Regions from separate parts of the Secundilactobacillus paracollinoides genome, predicted to be linked through region 2. Evidence: riboswitches for the same ligand, from Rfam matches in the RefSeq annotation. Region 2 holds a riboswitch; each other region holds the start of a gene.
What was found. Region 2 has a riboswitch for thiamine pyrophosphate ahead of tenA (thiaminase II). Riboswitches for the same ligand answer to the same signal wherever they lie in the genome.

Region 1: linked by a shared signal. The riboswitch ahead of cytX (putative hydroxymethylpyrimidine transporter CytX) and the one ahead of tenA (thiaminase II) in region 2 are both predicted to bind thiamine pyrophosphate.
Region 3: linked by a shared signal. The riboswitch ahead of thiS (sulfur carrier protein ThiS) and the one ahead of tenA (thiaminase II) in region 2 are both predicted to bind thiamine pyrophosphate.

What each region holds. Positions count from the first base shown of each region.
Region 1 covers NZ_CP014912.1:1,344,547-1,349,745, reverse strand. Annotated here, with positions in the region: gene AYR61_RS05705 (GNAT family N-acetyltransferase) at 1-66, shown strand, start outside; partial or broken gene thiW (energy coupling factor transporter S component ThiW) at 107-557, opposite strand; gene cytX (putative hydroxymethylpyrimidine transporter CytX) at 579-1,760, opposite strand; TPP riboswitch at 1,861-1,962, opposite strand; gene AYR61_RS05690 (metal ABC transporter solute-binding protein) at 2,403-3,320, opposite strand; gene rpsN (30S ribosomal protein S14) at 3,705-3,974, shown strand; gene AYR61_RS05680 (ABC transporter ATP-binding protein) at 4,315-5,097, opposite strand; gene AYR61_RS05675 (FecCD family ABC transporter permease) at 5,078-5,199, opposite strand, start outside.
Region 2 covers NZ_CP014912.1:1,506,714-1,511,912, reverse strand. Annotated here, with positions in the region: gene AYR61_RS06325 (HAD-IIB family hydrolase) at 1-165, opposite strand, end outside; gene AYR61_RS06320 (vitamin B12 independent methionine synthase) at 560-1,690, opposite strand; gene AYR61_RS06315 (GNAT family N-acetyltransferase) at 2,165-2,653, opposite strand; gene tenA (thiaminase II) at 3,209-3,868, opposite strand; TPP riboswitch at 3,950-4,045, opposite strand; gene AYR61_RS06305 (glucose 1-dehydrogenase) at 4,107-4,874, opposite strand; gene AYR61_RS06300 (MIP/aquaporin family protein) at 4,958-5,199, opposite strand, start outside.
Region 3 covers NZ_CP014912.1:656,108-661,306, reverse strand. Annotated here, with positions in the region: gene AYR61_RS02690 (dicarboxylate/amino acid:cation symporter) at 49-1,284, opposite strand; gene AYR61_RS02685 (hydantoinase/carbamoylase family amidase) at 1,296-2,525, opposite strand; gene AYR61_RS02680 (thiazole synthase) at 2,528-3,307, opposite strand; partial or broken gene thiF (sulfur carrier protein ThiS adenylyltransferase ThiF) at 3,324-3,984, opposite strand; gene thiS (sulfur carrier protein ThiS) at 3,995-4,195, opposite strand; TPP riboswitch at 4,332-4,424, opposite strand; gene thiE (thiamine phosphate synthase) at 4,646-5,199, shown strand, end outside.

The DNA.
Region 1 (5,199 bases), 160 kb from region 2:
TCTGATGTTTATCTTGAAGATGATATTCCACACTTAGATATGGTATTAATGCCAAAACAAAACTAAAAGCGATGTCCACCGGGTTACTGGTGACCATCGCTTTTTTTCATTTCAATCGATCCATTTGCGGTTTGATCACCGTCGCCCACATGCTTTTCAGCACAACGTAGGCAACAATCACGCCAACCAAAGCACTCAAGAAAAAGCTCGGGACAAACACCCAAAGTGCGCCCTTCGTTCCCAGAAATAGCGCAGCAATCGGGTAAGCCACAAAGGCGCCAATAATGCCTGTGCCAATGAGTTCACCAAGCACCGAACATGCTGCCGGGAAACGCCAGAATTGTACCCGTTCCCATCAAGTTGCGGATCAAGGACGTTAAAAACGCTTGCGTGGTTGCCAACCATGGCCCGAGTAACACGCCTGAAACCACATTGATCAAATGTTGCATTGGTGCCACCTTGGCAACACCGACCGTAAATTCAAATAAACTGCCACCAATAACGCCCAGTGCCACCAGCACCGACGTCATGGCGAGATAGTAAACGCGTTTTGTCATGAGACCAAATAACCCCTTTGTCTAGTCCAGCAATGGGTATTTCCTAGCCACCAGACCAGTCAGGTAGACGCCGACACCCAAAATAAGCGCCAGGAAGAACGTTGTCCCCAAAAAGAAGTCCAGTTTCTGCAGCCAGGAATAGCCCACCACACCAATTAACCACCAAACAAAGTTCAACCATACGGCTAGCCGTGCGTGCATGAAGAACACACTGACGAAGAGGATCGCAAACAACGGCGCAAAAACGGCCCCAATCGCGTACAGAAAGTTTTCGTAGTACGCCATAGAAACGCCCAGCGCAATCACCAAACCAAGCACAGTAACGATGATAGTAATCACATTAACGCGCTTGGCTTTGACCAAATTAGCAATGTTCGTTGCTGCCGAATAGGCGTCCATGAATGTTGTTGTGACCGTTGAAAACACAATGATAAACAGCGCAATCAACCCCAGTTTTGTTTGCGACAGAGCCACTGTAAAATTGGATTCACCGGTTAAAATAACGGTGAACATCCCCAACGCAAACATGCCGAAACTGGCCACAAAGTAGCCGCTGACACTGGCCAAACTGGCCTGAAACGTTTTGTCAGTATGCTGCGTGTAGTCACCGATCAGCGGCAGCCACGACAGCGCCATGGTCACACTCAAATCAACAGCCGACCCGAAACTCATGGGTGCCAAATTGGACGCAGTGTGTCCGCCGCTATGGGCAATGATCGTCCATAGGATCAGCAGCATGCCAACGGCTAACAGAATAACGATTGCGTTGTTAATTTTGAACAGCCAGTTGTGATCCATCAGCAGCCAAACAACGATCAGAACCGCCACAATCACTGACATCACCACCGCAGACTGGTAGTGGAATAGCGTTTTAGCGATTCCGTTCATCGCCTGTTGTGCGTTGACGATCATCACCGCCGTCCAGCCCAATAGTTGAACCGCATTTAGAATCGAAAACAACCCGACGCCAGCGCTGCCAAACACTGAGCCTGTTGCTTGAATCGCCGTCTGGTCTCGCTTAGCCGACAAATAGCCAACCGGCAGCAGAAACACAAAACAGCCAATCAAATGCCCCAGCAAAATCGCCGTCAGCCCTTCCAGCCAACCCAGCGGCGCTACCAGCGTCCCCGTTACAATTTCAGCGATGGAAATCGCGGCCCCCGCCCACAACAGGAACAAACCGCTCAACTTCGTGTTACCCAAGTGAAACCCTCCTCATTTTAACTGCCATCGGACGCTTTAACCCAAAAAATCTCTCACTGAATACGGTTAACCGCAACCAGTGAGAGATCCTTATTTTACCCGATGGATGTCGACACTTTCCTTCGCAAGAATTAACTTAACAGGTTCGAAGGGATCAGAATTTCTTCTATCTCAGCCATTTCTGGCACCCCTAGTGCGTTTTCAATTTAGTTTAATTTTATCGGTTTATTTGTTTCTGTGCAAGTCTGTAAAATGATGGTGTTAAACGTCCGTTGCATTCCGCAATTTGGCACGACGCTGAAGTGGCTCGCGATGAAGCTAATTCGATTTCTGCTGTGCAGCTCTCGAATGGATCTTCATCGTCTCGCACATCAGTAACCGACCAAAGTACGGTCGCCAACTGATGTCGACACCACAGCGCCGTGCCAAATTACTACATTCCACTGACATTGAAATTACTTTTTCCACTTGTTAACTATCGAAATATAATCAAAGACTGTTTGCAGAGAAATCCGCCCTCGACTGTGCCTAGCCTATTAACAGCATTGCTTCTCATGGCGTGGTGACTGCCGGTTGTTCTCAAGTCATAATTGAATGGACTCATTTTTCATGACTATTGGTTAACCAGACACAGACATCCCGCTATTTTCCGACTTCAGTCTTCAAAATTTTCGTCAACTGCCGGTACTGACTCATCATCCACTGATCGTAATTCTTGCCAGCTGGCAATGTCTCTGTGACTTGTAACACCGGTACGTGGTTGGCCTTTGCCAGGTTCATAATATTTTTCGTTGTCTTGCTGGTGACCTGGCTGTTGTTGACAAAGAAGGCAACCTTGTGGTGTTTAATGCCCGCCTGCATTGCCGCAATAGACTTTGGCGATGGGTCACTTTCGTTTTCAATAGCCTCTTCAAATGACTTGTTTGCGACCTTAAAACCAGTTGCTTCCAACGCATAGTCGAAGACCGGTTCGCTGACGTACACGCGCTTATTCGGCAATTTTTGGGCTAATTGTTTGATGGTTGTGATCTCAGTCTGGATATTTTTCAGTGATTTAATGTAGGTCTGCGCGTTTTTCTCGAAGTAGGCTTTGTTCTTTGGCTGCGCCTTCGCAAAGGTTGCTACTAGTTGATTTGCTAGCTTCGGCATCGTTGCCGGATTATACCAGATATGCGGATTGTCGCCGTCTCTTTTACCCATTAGATCGTCGCCGACCTTGATGTTAGTCGCTTTACTATTTGCCGTCAGCTTTGTCATCCAGCTATCGTAGCCGATACCGTTTGCGACCGTCACATCCGCCGCGTGCACTTGCTTGGCCACAACCGGTGTTGGCTCATAGTCGTGGGGATCCACTGATGGTTTATTGATGATTGAATGCACCGTCCCCTTGTTGCCCAACACAGCCTTAGCCGCGCCACCATAAAAATCAGTACTCGTGACCACATCGATTTTGTGGCCGTTACTACTAGTCGACGCTTTCCCGCAACCGGTCAAAGCGGCACCAACCCCAATCAGTGCTGCTATCGCGACCAAACTACGTTCTAATCTACCTTTAAACATACCAATAACCTCCAAATGATTTTAAATAGTAATTATTACGTTTTAAAGGTTACCAAAGTCAACCAGTTTTGTAAATAGTAAATGTTACGTTTTACAAATTCGTAAGCTATTTACTTGCTTTAACAACGACTTTCAGGCATAATTCTAAACCGTAACCGTTATTCTTTTTGAATATGGTAGATTGTTCGTGATCATTTTATAGAGTGTGTAGCAAGGCGCTTTGAGGGCGGAGCGTAAGTAACTTTCGGTAGAAAATCCCGGTTTTGGATTTTGTGCCGGAAGTTACTTACGCAGGAGCCCTCAGCCTTGCGGAACACGTTTCGGCACGGTGGCCGAGAAAACCAACACCATTACCCAAACACTACATCATTAGGAGGCCAAAATTTGGCAAAGAAATCAAAAATCGCAAAGTTCCAACGGCAACAAGCACTAGTCGCAAAGTACGCTGACATCCGTCGGCAACTCAAAAAAGAGGGTAACTACGAAGCATTAGCTAAGTTACCAAAGGATTCAAGTCCAGTCCGATTGCACAACCGAGACAGAATAGACGGCCGTCCCCACGGCTATATGAGAAAGTTCGAAATGTCACGATTGAACTTCCGCAAGTATGCGCATTTAGGGCAGATTCCGGGGGTTAAGAAGGCTAGTTGGTAGTATAAGAGTGTGGAAGGGGGCGCTTTGAGGGCGGAGCGTAAGGCACTTTGACCCGAAAAGTCCGGGCCTGACTTTTTGGGTCGAAGTGCCTTACGCAGGAGCCCTCAGCCCCCTGGAACACGTTTCGGCTACGTTGCCAAAACCAGCGCAGCAACAAGCACTAAATCAACGAAAACCCACTCCAAAAAACTTGGAAGGTTCACTAAATAAAGTAAGCCCTCCGCATAAAAAGCATCAAACACTATTCCTAAATAAAAATCCCCAAACCTCCAAAGAAAAAGCGTTCCGAGCCCGGTCAAAAAAGACCATCCTCGGAACGCTTTTCGTATATATAAGTGTCCTAATCAAAATCCTGTCCAACAACCTCCGGCACTTGAATCACATACCGCCCGTAATCCGGCAGGTCCACAATCCGAACAGTCATCTCAAACACATCACTCAACAACTGCTCATTAATCACATCCTGCGGCGTCCCAGCCTGAACCAGCGCCCCATTTTTAATTAGCCAGACCGCATCACTCACCTGCAACGCCTGGTTGATATCATGCAGCACCAAGATAACGGTCATGCTCTGATCCTGTTGCAGTTGTTTGATCAACGCCATCAATTCGCCCTGATAGCGAATGTCCAAATAGGTCGTTGGTTCATCTAACAACAGATAGTTCGGTTCCTGTGCCAGGGCCATCGCGATCCATACGCGTTGCTGCTGACCACCAGAAAGTGAAGTCAGTGCCCGGTCAGCGTATGCCGTTAATTGAACCTGATCTAAAAACGGCGCTACTTCAGCATCCGTCACCGTATCCAATAACCCATGAAACGGACGTCGGCCGATCTTAACAATTTCGCGGACAGTCATGTCATCGTATGTTTGGTGTTGCTGACTCACAACCGCAATCTGAGCGGTCCGATCCTTCAAACTATAATCTGCCGACGGCTTATCAGCCAGCAAAATTTCGCCCTCACTAGGCATTAACTGACCATCCAATAAGTTTAAGAGTGTCGACTTACCCGCGCCATTTGGCCCCAAAATCGTCAAAATTTGGCCTTCTGGTACTTGGGCAGTGAAGTCTTTTACCAGCGGGTGATCCGGAGTATACGCAAAACTAACGTGTTTCAGTTCCACGGCCAAGACCCCCTTTCAAGACAAGCCAAATCAGGAATGGGCCACCAATGACAGTCATTAATGTGGCCACAGGCAGTTCACTCGGTAAAATAATCAGCCGAC
Region 2 (5,199 bases):
GGTGAATTCATGGCGCAACCGCTGGTATTGCGAGCCGCTAGCAGCCACGAAGTGAATGTGGTTTTGCTGCATCCGTTTAAAAAGGTCGAGAAACCGCGCCTTATCATACGTGCGGTCATCCCGCAAAAAAGTCCCATCCATATCCACTGCTACTAGTTTGATCATCGCCATACCTCACTGTTCTTTTTGTATCATTATATGATAGCAGATTGGCTGGAAGATTTCACATGGTGGCGTGATTTATTCTGGGTCTAAGTCCGTTGCGCTCCGCAATTTGGCACTCCATTAAGTGACATCGACACCATTATTCCGTACCAAATTGCTGCGTTCCACTATCTTTGAGCTTGATTTATCGCTTGTTACATATCGCAATACTGTTAACCCGAGTTTCTAGAGAATCCGCCCTCGACCGCCAATAGTCCTACTGCTAGCAATGCTTCATATTAAAAAGAGCAGTGCCTTAAAGCCTAGATACTGACTTCAAGCACTGCTCTTTTTAATGCACGCTAATTATCTCTTGACTGTGTTCAACAAACGAAAAGTCAATGGCGCATTTTAATTAATCTTCTGGCCAAACGGTCTCAGCAATTTCCTTAACCAAGTTCAACTTAGCCCACTGTTGGGTTTCAGTGAGTTCGTTCCCCTCTTCAGTAGAGGCAAACCCACACTGGGTTGATAACGCAAGGTTGTCTAATGGGACTGACTTAGCGGCTTCTTGGATCCGGGAAATGACGGCATCCTTATCTTCTAATTCTGGGAACTTAGAAGTGATTAAGCCCAATACTAATCGCTTGTTAGGGTCGTTGTTCCAGATGCGCGCAAGTGGGGCAAAGCTGCCGGCACGTTCGCTATCGTATTCCAAGAATAGGCCGTCGTAGTTCAATTGGCCTAAGTAATCGGCCACATCATCGTAACTGCCTGAGAACAGGTAGGTTGACTTGAAGTTACCACGACAAATGTGGGTGGTAACAGTTAAATCGTCTGGCAAGTCCCGGATGGCACCGTTGATTACCTTCACGCTGTCTTCAGCTAATTTCACGTACTTGGCATGTTCTTCAGGCTGGTCAGCGGTTTCGTTCAACTTGCTGATCAGGAAGGCCCAGGTGGTGTCGTCTAATTGGATGTATCGGTCGCCTAATTCGTAGAAGTGCAGGATCGTGTCGCGGTAGGCGTTTGACAAATCAGTCAAATATTCGTCCCAACTGTCGTAGAACTTAGACCAGTTATCACTCCGGTTGTCACGGAATAACATTGTTGGTGATGGAATGGTCTGCTTGACCAGGACGCCTTCTGGTACGATTGATTGTAAATACTTAAAACTTTCGAAGAATGGGTGGTCCAGGTTAACGGCCACTTTGCCAGTCAGCTCAACGTTGTCTGTCCGGGTGGTGTCGCCCTTGAACTTGTAGCTCTGGTGGTAATCGTACTTGTCAACGCCGGTCAGGCTCCAAAGAAAGTCCAAGTGCCACCATGAACGGTTGAATTCACCGTCAGTAACGGCCTTCAAACCAAGGTTGGCTTGTTCTTCAACCACGCGTTTGGTTTCGTCGCGTTGGATTTTTTGCAGGTCAGCAGCGGTAATTTTACCTTCTGCTAGATCCTTATGTGCTTGCTTTAAGTCAGCTGGGCGCAATAAGCTGCCCACTACGTCAAAACGGTATGGAAATTTAGTTAAAGTCGATTCAGTCATGTTTGTTTTCCTCCAGAAATTGTTTTCGATAAATTTGCCAATAAAAAGACCCCTTGCCATCGAAATGACAAGGGGCGAGAAGGTCGCGGTACCACCCAAGTTCGTGTTTATGAGTATAAACACCTTACCGGTAATTGCTTACCGACATTTTAACGGCTGCCACCGAGCCACCAGCTTGAACCGGTGATCAACTACTCAGAGCTCATTCTCGCAAGCGTTGCAGGCCCTCCCTTTCACCTACCGGAGTTCTCTGTGACTGCGCAACTTGGTCTCTTCTCTTCAAAGTTATTAGCGAATTAAAATTTAATGACAAATATAGGCGATAATTTTAATTTTGTCAAGAGTGACGATCAAAACTAGATTTCAGATTCAAATAATCCTGTTACATCGCTTCACTGCGCTAACATTGTGTGGTGAACGAACGATAACCATCTTTCTGGAACCACTCCAGAAAATGAATACCAAAGTGAATTCTTATTTGTGCTCTCCTAAAGCCATCAAATACCAAGTATCGCAAGCGCCATGTTCTGACTGCGGTAATGGCTTCGTCAACTGGTCAAACCCTAATGATTGATAAAGGGTATTCGCGGCAATCATCTGGTGAAACGTTTCGAGATACAGATAGTCATAGTGTGCTTTAGCGTACGCAAAACACTCTGGAATGAGTGACTTTGCCACACCCTGGCGCCGGTAATCGGGCGATACATACAGCTTTTGCAACTCTGCGATACCATCTTCAGGCGCGATCGGTCCCACGCCGCAACCGCCCATCACGTGCTGGTCATCGCTGATAGCAACGTAGTAAGTCGCATTGGGCGTTTTGTCGTACCAAGCACTCAAATGGTCAACGAACGGGTCAAAGTAGGCTGTTCCGGGTAAGTTCAGGTTAAGATCTTCAAGGTCAGTGCGGAGAATCGCTGCCATTTCGGCGTCGTTGTTGGCCGTTATGTTTTGAATTTTCATTGGATCGTCTCACTTTGCTATGGTTTAAAGGCGATTATAGATGGGTTGGTGATGGGTTACAAGGTGGGATTTAGCTTTTTAGTTTTTTGCTAGTGGTGTACATGTCATTAGTTTACTTGTGTTTAGGGCTTTCTTGGCAGCAGTGCCGTAACGCGTTCCACAAACCAAAGACTTGCACAGAAGCGGACTCTGTTACAAAATCCAAGCCCGGGATTTTATAACAGAGTCCGCTTCTGCTCCAGTCTTTAACCGGTTCGTTCCACGCTCATTTTCTCTTTCTTGGCAGCCGTGCCGTAACGCGTTCCACAAGGCAAGGGGCTACTGTGTAACGAACTCGGGCAAAAAAGTCAGGCCCAGACTTTTCTGCCCGAGTTCGTTACACTCCGCCCCTTAACCGCCTTGTTCCACGCTCATTTTCTCTTTCTTGGCAGCCGTGCCATAACGCGTTCCGAAAAACTGAGGGCTACTGCCTAAGCGACTCTGACAAAAATGCCAGGTTCGGGCATTTCTGTCAGAGTCGCTTAGGCGCCGCCCTCAAACCGTTTTTCTCCACGCTCACCACGCCTGTTTATCCATCGCCATCTGCCAAAACGCCAATTCATAGGCACTACTCCGCACAAACGAATCCTGCATCTGCGCGCGCTCCGTGTCATCCGCATTGTCAGCCGTCTTGTTGGTCAACTGGATCATCGTGTTCACACTATCGGTATAGTCGTCGCTGTCATACGTTTCGATCCAACGTTCGTACAGCTCAACGGGTGAGCCGGCCGCTATCAAGCGTTGGCCAATTTCGTTGTACAGCCAGTAGCATGGCAACAATCCCGCAATGGCACGGCCCGGTGTTCCTCGGTCTAATTCTGAGTACATATGGTTCACGTAGTTATAAGCGGTTGGAGCCATCGGTGTGTGGGCGATCTCATCCGGCGTGATGCCCAACCGGTCAAAGAAGCCTTCTCGGACAGCGATTTCGCCGTCCTTGAGACCCTGAGCGCCAGCCATTAGAAAGTCGACGTCTTCTTTGTCCGTTAATTTTTCAGCAATTTTTTCATGGAGCTTGCCAAATTCGTTGAGATAATAGCGGTCCTGAATCAAATAGTAACGGAACACGTCGTTAGGCAGTGAACCGTCGCCAATCTCGTGCACAAATGGGTGGTCAAAGCTCTTTTGCCAGCATGGTTCAGCAGCTGTGTGGATTTGCGTTGTAAAGGTGGTCAATGTGGGTCCTCCTCGTTTTAAAAAAGCGGGCAACAAAATACCGACCAGGAGACAACAGGCTGGTCGGTCGTTTAATCATCATTGATTATCCGTTAACTTTCCTTCGCGAGTGTTGGCTCACAGGTTCAAAGGGTTCGGTAAAAACCGTCTCAGCAAATTGCGCCCCTAGTTAGATTATTGAATTACAAGTTTTAGTATAGCACAGTTTCGTAAAATGAAAGCGATTCATTAATGCAACCTAGCGCAGGAGGTAACCGCCATCAACTGGCAGCATCACGCCGGTGACATAGTCGGAGGCGGCGCTGGCAAGAAAGACCATCGGCCCCATGAGCTGTTCAGGTTTTCCCCAGTCCCCTGATGGAATGTGGGCAGCAATCTCCGGCCCGCGAACGGGATCCTCCTGGAGTGGTTTGGTCATGTCGGTGCTGATATAGCCCGGTGCTAGACCATTCACTTGAATATGGTACGGTGCGAGCGCATCCGCATAGGCTTTAGTCAGCCCCATCACAGCGTGCTTACTGGCGGCGTATGGGAATATCCGTTTGCCCGCGCGGTACGACTGCATCGATCCAATGTTGATGATTTTCCCGTGTTGCTGGTCAGACATTACCTTGGCAGCCGCATGGGACAGGTAGTATAACCCATTGAGATTGACATCAATAACCTTGCGCCAATCCTCATCCTTGAACTCGAGCACGTCGTTGCGCAGTTGGATCCCCGCATTATTAACGAGAATGTCGAGGTGGCCAAATTTTTCAATCACTGCCTGCACAATGGCATCCGCCGCATCTGGATCGGTAATATCCTGTTGCAGAAACGCCACCTGTTGGCCGTTTGCCTCGACCTTTTCCTTGGTCTCGTCCCAACCACGCTGTGAGGCACTGACCACAAAAATATCCGCGCCGTATTCAGATAGCGCAATTGAGTAGAACTGCCCCAGCCCGTGGGCGCCACCTGTGATAAGGGCCACCTTGCCGGCGAGTGAGAAACTATTTTGATCAAACATCCTATCGCTTCCTAACTGCTGACGCGTACGCCAGCTGGATTTAAGTCACGACCATTATACAACGTCAAATGCACACAATGATGTCACTTCAACAGCGTCTCTAGACCGGTCGCAATCAGACCACCGATCAGCGGTCCGCACATCGGTACCCAAGCGTAGCCCCATTCGGCATTCCCCTTATGTGGCACGGGCCAAATGGTATACGCAAACCGTGGTGCCCAATCACGGGCGGGGTTCAGCGCAAAGCCAGTTGTGGTCCCAAGACCGGTACCAACAACCATGATCAATAGCCCAACAATCAGCGGTTTAAGCCCCTGCGTGAAGT
Region 3 (5,199 bases), 850 kb from region 2:
CTCTAAACGTCAAGTTTAAAGGAGATTTTTTGGTGTCTCGGCGAAGAACTAGTGCTTAACAGACACCTTATCACTATGATAAACAGCGCGGTCCAGCTCATCCTCGCCCGCGGCCAGCGCAATCGCAGTCGTGGTATCACCCACAACGTTAGTGACGGTCCGAAACATACCTGAGAACCAGTCGATGCCAGCGAATAATGCGATGCTCGACAGGGGAAGCCCCAGCGTTGGTACGATGATCGTTAGCGCCACCAGTCCGCCACCCGGGACCACAACGGTGCCAAGGCAGGAAAGTACGGATAGCAGCACGATTTGAACCAGTGCAATCGGTGTGACGCGGATGCCGTAAAGTTGCGTGAGCATGACGCACACCAAAGACAAATACATCGCAAGCCCGTTGCTGTTGAGTGCCATGCCAAGGGGTAAAACGAGTTGGCTGATTGGTTTGCTGACGCCAAGTTTGGACTGGGCATCACTCATTTCAACCGGCAACGCAACGGCGGAACTTGTGGTGGTAAAGGCCACCATGATCATTTGCGTAAAGCCGTGCACAAGGCCAATCAACGGCACTTTCGCCACCCAACTGATGACGCAGAAGAGCGCAATGAGAAACACTGCGGTTGCCAGACCGTAAATCAGCAGAAAGGTCAGCAGCGGCAGAAAAACTTGGCTGCCATTGTCCGCAACAACGCCTGCGATAAGGGCAGCGATGCCAAGCGGGGCGGCCTTCATGATCAGCATTACTAGCTTAACGGTCAGTTGATTAGTTTGTTTAACCAGCGTCAGAACTTGGCTGAACTTACCGTCTTTGTTGGCTTGACTCAGGACGAGGCCAAACAGGATGGCGAAGATGATCACCTGAATGACGTTGCCCTTAGCGAGGGCGTCAAAGATATTGGTTGGAAAGAAGTTCAGGATGGTTTGACTGATGTTGGTCGGGGTGTTGAGGTGGACGGGGGTCTTGCGCAACTGGTCTAAGTGGACGCTCAGGCCAGGTTTAAAAAGCAGACCAGTGCCTAGTCCAACCAGGGCGGCCAGCAGGGTGGTCATGAGAAACCAGAGCCCAGTTTTGGCACCTAACCGGCCGAGGTCACGCGGGTTCAGACTGCCGAGGGCTTCGATAACAGCACCGAAGATCAGCAGCACGACTGCCATTTGGATGAGTCGTAAGAAAATATCACCCACCACAGTCACGCCGCTGACGTTTTTGCCAAACAACATTCCGGCAATGGCACCCACTAGCATGCCAATGGTGATTTGGGTGGTCAGACTGACTTTGTGCATGCGGGGCCTCCTCAATAGGCTTGCTGGAACAGACTTGCGGTGAGCAGTTTAATGCAAGCAGCTAAATCCTCTGGTGCAGTGTATTCGTTTGGCGCGTGGCTGATGCCGTTGACGCTGGGCACGAAGATCATGGTGGTTGGGGTGACCCGGCTCATGATCTCACTGTCGTGGCCAGCACCCGAGTCCATCACCACGGGATCAAATCCGAGTTGGGTGGCTAACATGCGGTTAGCTGCCAGTAAGGGGGCGGCTAACGGTGCCGGCTTATCGTGCACCCACCTGATGATCGACGCGGTGATGCCGGGCGCTGATGTTTGATTGACGAGGTGGCGCATGGCCGTTTCAAAGGCGCCTAAGACAGTGTCGTCAGCGTGCCGGCAATCAACTGTGAAGACAACCTTACCGGGGATGACGTTTGACGTGTTCGGCGAAACCGTCAGCTGACCCACTGTGAATGTGAGTTGCGACTCTGCCGTTGCTGCGGTCACACGCAACTGTGACATTAAGGTGATGGCAGCCTGTAGTGCATCGTGCCGCTGGTTCATGGGCGTGGTGCCCGCGTGATTGGCCGTGCCGGTTACGGTGATCGTGAAACGACGCTGGCCCACAATGGCGCTGACGAGTCCAATCGTGCGGCCAGTAGTGATCAGACGCGGTCCCTGCTCAATATGCAGTTCGGTAAACGACTTGGGCAGAGCTGGCAGCTGCCGAGTGACGCCAGGGAGTTGCTGCAGCTGGGTTACTGCGGTGATCCTTGCGGTGTCAAATGATGCGCCGCTATCATCGGTCAACCCAGTTATATCAGCAAGCCTGGCGTAGTGTTTGGACCCACTGAATGTGGTCGGAAAACGACTGCCTTCCTCTTCGCTAAATGAGATGGCGCGCAGCGTCTGATGCGGCTGGCCATGACGGTCGCGGAGGGTCAGCAATGCCTGAAGCCCACCCAGAACACCATACAGGCCGTCGAACTGGCCCCCGTGAACAACGGTGTCCATGTGAGAACCCGTCGCGATAGCTGGCGCTGTTGCGCGTCCCGGCAGATCCATGTAGACCGTGCCGTAGTCGTCGACGCTGACGCTCAGGTCTTGCGCCACTGCAAAAGCTATTAAGGCCTTTTGGGCAGCGACCCAGCGAGGTGTGTACACCAACCGATTTTGACCGGTCGTGCCATCGGAAAGGTGAATGATCCGCTGAAACAGGTCAGCGATTGCTGGCTGCATTGCCGTTTCATTGGTCATCATGGTTAGGCCTTCTGACTGACACCGGCCAGTGGTGATGAGGCCACCGCACCGTGTTCGATTACCCGTCCAGGACCCGCGAGGTAGGCTTTTCGACCCGCTTCAACGGCGAGACGAAAGGCTTCTGCCATTAACGGAATATCCTTGGCCGTTGCCATTGAGGTGTTGGCCATGATGGCATCTGCCCCCATTTCCATGGCTTCGGCCGCCTGACTTGGTCGGCCGATACCGGCGTCGATGATAATTGGGACGTTGATCTCGTCGATGAGAATCTGAATCAGGTCCTTGGTTGCGAGGCCTTTATTTGTGCCAATTGGGGCAGCCAATGGCATTACGGTGGCGGCACCAGCATCGACAAGACGACGGGCAGTGTTGAGGTCCGGCAACATGTATGGCATCACGATGAAGCCTTCCTTTGCCAAAACTTCAGTCGCCTTAACGGTTTCTTCGTTGTCCGGCATGAGGTACTTTTTATCCGGAACGACCTCCAGCTTGATGAAGTCGCTGCCGCTGAGTTCGCGGGCAAGACGAGCCGTTCGAATGGCTTCTTCAGCGTTAGACGACCCAGAAGTGTTGGGTAAAATCGTCACGTCCTTCGGGATGAAGTTGAGAATATTCTCCTCGGCTGAGGCGGTCCGACGCAGGGCCATGGTGATGATCTGGGCCTTTGCGTGCGTCACTGCAGCATCAATCAAATCGTAGGAGTATTTACCCGATCCGAGAATGAACCGGGATGAAAAAGTATGGTCCGCAATGGTGAGTAAATCCTGAGTATCAGTTGTCATTTATAAAACTCCTTTGTTAAAGTTCGGTCACGCCTAAAATCAATTGGGTGATCATGTTGGCTTCGTGTCCGGCAGCGACCATGACCCGTGGTGCCATTAATCCCTCTGCCCCCTTTGGATTCACCGTCGCCGGCAATGTAGAGGTTGGGGCGCGGATGTTTCGTGGTCACGGTGTTGGCACTGTGCACGCCGGCCATCCCGGTCCCCATAACGAGGGGGGTATCAGGAAAAACGGCGCTGACAGCATCCAACAGCAGTGCCTTTGCAGCTGGGTTATCAAAGGCTTCGCAGATGATGTCTGCGTCCTTGAATAGGTCGGGCACGTTGTCTCGGGTCACTTCCGTTTGGACGGTATCGATAGTCACAAACGGGTTGAATTCTTGCAGGTTCTGCTTCATTGCCACGACCTTAGGCATGCCCACCTGACTGAGTTTAAACTGTTGCCGGTTGAGGTTGCTGAGTTCAACGCTGTCAAAGTCGATCAGGGTCAGGCGACCGACACCAATTCTGGTGAGGGCGATTGCGATATTAGTGCCAAGACCGCCGCAGCCAGCGATAACAACGTGGGTAGCCGTCAATTTTTCAGTGGAATCCTTGACGTTGCGTTCCTTCATGCCGGCATAGACATCCGAAATGGGCATGCCTTGGATCGTTGGTTCCGTAACTGTTTCTGACATAGTGTCCCTCCTAGCGTCCGCCACCGACAAAGGAAATGAGTTCCACCTTGTCGTTTTCGTTAAGTTGCGTGTCGTCAAACTGTGGTCGGTGAATGATCTCACCGTTCAATTCCACCACCACGTTGTCAATTGGTGCGTCACGGGCAGTTAAAAACGCCGTGATCGACTGGCCGGCAACGTGCTGTTCTTCTGTCCCATTTACAATAACCATCAAAAAAGCCTCCTCTTCAGATACCCGAAGCAGGAGACTGAAACCGCTTACTCAACCGGGTCGTGATGGCGCCGTCCCACAACCAAAAAGCGAGTCCGCTCTTTGATTGAAGGAGCGGGCTCGCCAGTTAAGTCAAGTCAGTTTTAAGTCGCGCTTCCTTCGGTAGTATCAACTACATCAGGTTCGATGGGTATTATCTCAGCCGTTGCCGGCACCCCAGACGAACTTTGCATATTTTGTTTTGCGTCACTAGGTGTGACTTCGCTTATATTTATAACCGACTCGATTTAAAATGTCAACCGAAGACGTTTTTGTTGTTTTTCTTGTTTTTTTGCTCTGATGAAGCAATTTAATTTTGGCGCTCGGTGAGGGTGAGTCTGACTATACAAGCGAGAAATTGTTCGTTAGAATGCGAGTGCAATACTATTTTTGAGTCGGGAGGATGGTTTCATGACCCTAACAAACAGACCGTTATACCTTGTAACTGACCGAACCGGATTAACGGATGACACCTTTTTTGAACGGTTAGAACTTGCTTGCCAGGCTGGGGTTGACCTCGTTCAACTACGGGAGAAGACGTTGGCCAGTGGTGACTATTTCCGATTGGCACAACGCGTCAAGATGATTACTGACCGCTACGACCTGCCATTACTGATCGATGACCGGTTGGACATTGCCCAGGCGGTGGACGCTGCCGGCGTTCACGTTGGTCAAAGTGATCTGCCAGTGGCGGTCGTTCGCCAAATTTTGGGACCGGATAAACTCATCGGTGCCACTACCAAAACGATTGCGCAAGCTGACCGGGCAGTGCGTGAGGGCGCGGATTATCTGGGCGTCGGTGCTATTTTTCCAACGACGACCCACGTTAAGACGGTGCGTACCAGCGTCGATACGTTGGCAGAGATTAAAGCGCGGGTGCCGATTCCAGTCTATGCGATCGGTGGGTTGAAGGCCAGCAATGTGGCGGCAGTTCAGCCCGCTCACGTGGATGGCGTCGCAGTTGT